One region of the Salinibacterium sp. NK8237 genome, then DNA from elsewhere that is predicted to be linked to it. Evidence: predicted binding sites of a transcription regulator. Region 1 holds the regulator's gene; the other holds the start of a gene.
The links. Region 1 encodes HrcA, which represses chaperone genes, less so after heat shock. Its sites were predicted from a motif close to TTNGCACTCGNNNNNNNCGAGTGCNAA; they were not measured.

Region 1 (2,394 bases):
ATGATCGCGTCGATCATTTGCACTTCGACGGTCGCCAGCAAATCATCGTCTGAGCGACTGAAAATGTCGTGATGGCGAACCTTGATCTCCAAGAACAAGTCACCGTGCGGGCCACCAGCGGGACCGACTTCGCCTTGACCGGGCATCTGCAGACGCAGACCGGTCTCGACGCCAGCGGGAATATCGACCGAAATCGTGCGCTGAGCTCGAACGCGACCCTGGCCTGCACACGTGGCGCACGGGTTCACGATGATGTTTCCGTAGCCGCGGCACGTGCCACACGGGCTCGATGTCATGACGTTGCCGAGAAGGCTGCGCACCTGGCGTTGAATCTGCCCACTGCCCTGACAAATATCGCAGCGAACCGGAGAGGTACCGGGAGCAGTGCAGCTGCCCTCACACGTCTCACAGAGTTCAGCGGTGTTGACCTCGATGTCGCGAGTGACGCCGAACATCGTGTCCTTGAGGCTGACCTCGACGCGCAGCAGAGCATCCTGGCCACGCTCACGACGCGAACGAGGACCAGCGGTCTGGCCGCCACCGCCGCCACCAAAGAACGTTTCGAAGATGTCGCCGAAACCGAAGTTGGCTCCACCGAATCCGCCGCCACTTCCGCCCATGTCGTACTGCTGGCGCTGCTGCGGATCACTCAACACGTCATACGCGTGAGTTACCGACTTGAAGCGTTCCGATGCATCCGCGCTCGGATTTACGTCGGGGTGCAACTCGCGAGCAAGCTTGCGGTATGCCTTCTTGATTTCTTCTGGCGTCGCTTCGCGCGCAACGCCGAGGGCTTCGTAGTGATCTGCCAAAGTTCCGATTGCTCCTTACGAGCTCAGTTGTCTTCTAAAAGTCGTGACAGGTATCGCGCTACCGCGCGAACCGCTGCCATGTTGTTCGAATAGTCCATGCGTGTTGGGCCGAGCACTCCCAGCCGCGAAAGTCCGCCGCCGGAGGAGGAATACCCTCCCGTGACGACCGATGTCTCTTCTAATCCAAATTCTGCGTTCTCTCGCCCGATGCGAGTAGAAACTGATCCATTTGCTACTTCCATCTCTCCAAAGAGGCGCAACAACGTTACTTGCTCTTCTATTGCCTCGAGTACAGGAAAAATGCTGCCGGTAAAGTCTTGCTCGGTTCGTGCAAGATTTGCTGTGCCAGCCAAAACGAGCTTGTCGGCACGGTTAGCCAACACCTGTTCCACCAAACTCGACGTCACTAGAGCGACGAACGGACGGCGTTCCACTGGAAAAATTTCAGCGAAGCTCGCCAGTCGTTCAGCGGCAGCCGGCAATGCCTGCCCGTTAAGCGCCGAGTTGAGTTTCGCCCGCAACTCGCCCAAGAACACCTCATCAAGCGCCTCTGGGAGATCAATAAGTCGCTGCTCTACCCGACCTGCGTCGGTGATAAACACCGTCATGATCCGCGTCGCCGTGAGCGGAACTAGCTCCACATGGCGCACCCTGGCCGTTGCCAGCGATGGGTACTGCACGAGAGCGACACTGTTGGTGAGCTGCGACAGCAGGCGAACGGAACGTGCAAGCACGTCATCCAGATCGTCAGCTTGGCCAAGAAACGACTCGATTGCTTGACGCTGCGCACTCGTGAGGGGTCGCAAGTCAGCCAGTTGGTCGACAAACATGCGGTAGCCCTTATCGGTGGGCACACGCCCCGACGAGGTGTGCGGCGCCGTAATAAGTTCTTCGTCTTCGAGCAAAACCATGTCGTTGCGAATCGTCGCTGCTGACACTCCAAAAGAATGCCGTTCAACGATCGACTTAGAACCGACAGGCTCGCGCGTAGCAACGTAGTCCTGCACGATGACTCGAAGCACGTCAAGTCCGCGGGCGGAAACCATGCCACCACCCACCTTTCCTGATTGGCACTCAATCCGTTCGACTGCCAATCTTACTCGACACACCGCGACACACCCGTTGCACCGCGCGAGTCATACCGCTAGCGTGTCTTTGTACTTGAGCGCTACCTTTCTGAGGAAATGCTCAGGTGTGACACCGAGCACTTTGATGAAACCCGGGAAGTTCCCTCGTTCACCTGAAAGGCACGAACACATGACTGACGCAAATCCTCAGCCCGCAGCCCCCCAGCCGGCCGCACAACTGACCGCAACCGAAGACAACCAGTGGGCATCTTTCGCTCACCTCGGTGGAATTCTCGGCTTCCTGCCGGCGCTGATTATCTGGTTGGTATTCAAAGACCGCGGTGCTTTCACGAACACCGAAGCCAAAGAAGCGCTGAACTTCCAGATCACCATCGCGATCGCTTACGTCATCTCGAACATTTTGGTTGCCGTCTTCATCGGTGCCATCCTGCTCCCGATCGTCTTCATCGTGTCGGTAATCTTCTCGATCATCGGCTTCACCAAGGCGAAGGACG
Region 2 (2,394 bases), 270 kb from region 1:
GCGTCGTGGGCACCCATCACCCAGTCGCTGCGCGCTGCTGGCTACACCGTTCATCCGCTGACGCTTCCCGGTCTTCACCGCGACGACACCGACCGAGCAACCATCACCCTGGCCGACCATGTTGCCGCCGTGGTGGCGGTGGTCGACGGCCTCACTCGAGACTACGACTGCGAGGATGATGCAGCGCACGCCCAAACAGCACCTCATATTGTGCTCGTGGCCCACAGCGGTGGCGGCCCCATCGCCCACGCTGTTGCGGATGCTCGCCCCACTTGCCTCGCCCGCATCGTGCACGTTGACACGGTGCCGCTCCCCCACGGGATGCCGATCAACGCCGACCTTCCGACGATTGATGGTGAGATTCCGCTGCCCGATTGGGCGGTATTCGACGACGAAGACCTTGTTGATCTCACCGCTGAGCTGCGGGCCACCTTTCGGGAGATGGCGATTCCGCAGCCCGCTCGCGTGGCCAGCGACCCGCAAAATCTGTCGACTCCGGCACGGTTTAGCGTTCCCGCCACAGTGATTTGTTGTGAGTTCACGAGCGAACAATTGCGGTCATGGATGCGCGACTCTGAGCCATTCGCCTCAGAGCTTGCACGCCTCGACGACCTCGAACTCGTTGACCTCCCCACCGGGCACTGGCCACAGTTCACGAAGCCAGCGGAACTTGCCGAAGTAATCATCACGGCTGTGCATCGCAGCTAAATAGGGTCTTGTTCTCAACGAGCACCCGTCCTACACTGAGCAAACGCCAACTATTGAAAGGAGCCTGACGTGTTTACGTTCACCATTACGAAGAACCCCACTACCGCCGGCTCCGTCGGCACCCTCACCGCCTAACCGGTTAGCGTTCTCCGCTCACCGGTTCTGACGGTGGCGGCGCTCACGGAGCACACGACCCAACTCGATCATCACGAGACCGCGTTCGACTGACGAGTCGGCACACCCTCACTGAGGATGCGCAGCACGCACAGTGATGATCACCCCTTCTCTAGCGACTCGCGATCGCTGAAGGATGCCGTTGGGTCGCCACCTGAAACAGCGCGCTTTGGCGCGCCATCCGCAACCTCTCTCTGTCACGAAAGTTTTCCATCATGAATGAACTACTGGCGGCCTCGAAAGACCGCCACGCCCATCCGCCCGAACCTGACCCCGTCGAGCAGCCCACAACTCGGGCAGTACGCCGTGTTGGTCCGATCGACCGGCTCGCTCTGCACCTCGGCGTCGCTCTCATCACGTGGAGCCGCCGGCCCGGCCGTGCCCGCGGTCACGCAAGGACTGCGGCGAGGGCTCAGCACCAGTTGAGCCGCGAACGGCTGGAACAAGCGCGAGCGCGCGAGGAGCAGAACTATCCGCGGTTCATCATCCGCTGAATTCGCCGCACTCGACCGCCGCTGGATCTCTCCGGCGGCGGTCGTTTCGTTCTCAGCGAATATGAAGCGAAATTTCTTGGCACTCTCAGGCCGAGAATGCTAATTTTTGATTGTTGAGTCACGGTGACTCAACTTTGAGAAAGGGGTTCCCCATGACACTGTCATTTGATCCTTTTGCCGAACTCGACCGGCTCACCGCAGCAGCCCAGTCCCGCGTCGGCGCCCAGCTGATGCCGGTTGATCTGTACCGTCAGGCGGACGAGTACGTCCTCACCGCCGACCTTCCGGGCATCGATCCCGGTTCCGTTGACGTCGACGTTGATGGCCAGTTGCTCACCATTCGCGCCGAACGCACCGCTGGCGAACGCGAGGGAGCCAAGTGGCTCTCTCAGGAACGTCGCTATGGTTCTTACCTGCGCCAGTTCAGCATTGGCGCTGGCATCGACCGCGACAACATCAGCGCCAGCTACGACAATGGCGTCTTGAGCGTCATTATTCCGGTCTCCGAGAAGGCAAAACCTCGAAAGATTGAGGTCAGCACCAACTCGGCGAACCAGGCTCGTTCAAGCGAAAAAGTCGCCGTCACGAGCTAGCTGACACCGGAACGTCGCCGCGTTCGACGGTGGCGCACAACAACGATGGGCGGATGCTTCACGCATCCGCCCATCGTTGGTTAAGCCTGTCGCACTAGGGCCGTGCTCTCGCGCGATCCGCTGCGGTCAGAACGCGAGTTACAGCGCCCGCAATCGCGGAGCAATGTCGCGCTCGAAGAGCTCAAGGAATCGGCGCTGGTCGTTGCCGGGCGCGTGGAAGACGAGGTGGTTGAGGCCGGCATCCACATAGGGACGAATCTCTTCCACAATCTTGTCGGGATCATTGCCCACGATCCACCGCGAAGCGATCTGCTCAATGGGCAGAGCATCGGCGGCACGTTCCATCTCGATGGGGTCAGTGATGTCGTGCTTCTGCTCCTTCGAGAGAGCAAGTGGCGCCCAGAAACGCGTGTTTTCGAGGGCTA

Region 2: I6E56_RS03860 (Hsp20/alpha crystallin family protein) is a predicted target of HrcA. The motif match lies at 1,453-1,479, and genes of this name have one in related genera.

What each region holds. Positions count from the first base shown of each region.
Region 1 is NZ_JADYWE010000001.1:516,040-518,433, forward strand. Features, by position in the region: gene dnaJ (molecular chaperone DnaJ) at 1-812, opposite strand, end outside; gene hrcA (heat-inducible transcriptional repressor HrcA) at 836-1,858, opposite strand; gene I6E56_RS02515 (DUF4870 domain-containing protein) at 2,070-2,394, shown strand, end outside.
Region 2 is NZ_JADYWE010000001.1:789,753-792,146, forward strand. Features, by position in the region: gene I6E56_RS03850 (alpha/beta hydrolase) at 1-708, shown strand, start outside; gene I6E56_RS03855 (hypothetical protein) at 1,098-1,376, shown strand; gene I6E56_RS03860 (Hsp20/alpha crystallin family protein) at 1,529-1,969, shown strand; gene fgd (glucose-6-phosphate dehydrogenase (coenzyme-F420)) at 2,108-2,394, opposite strand, start outside.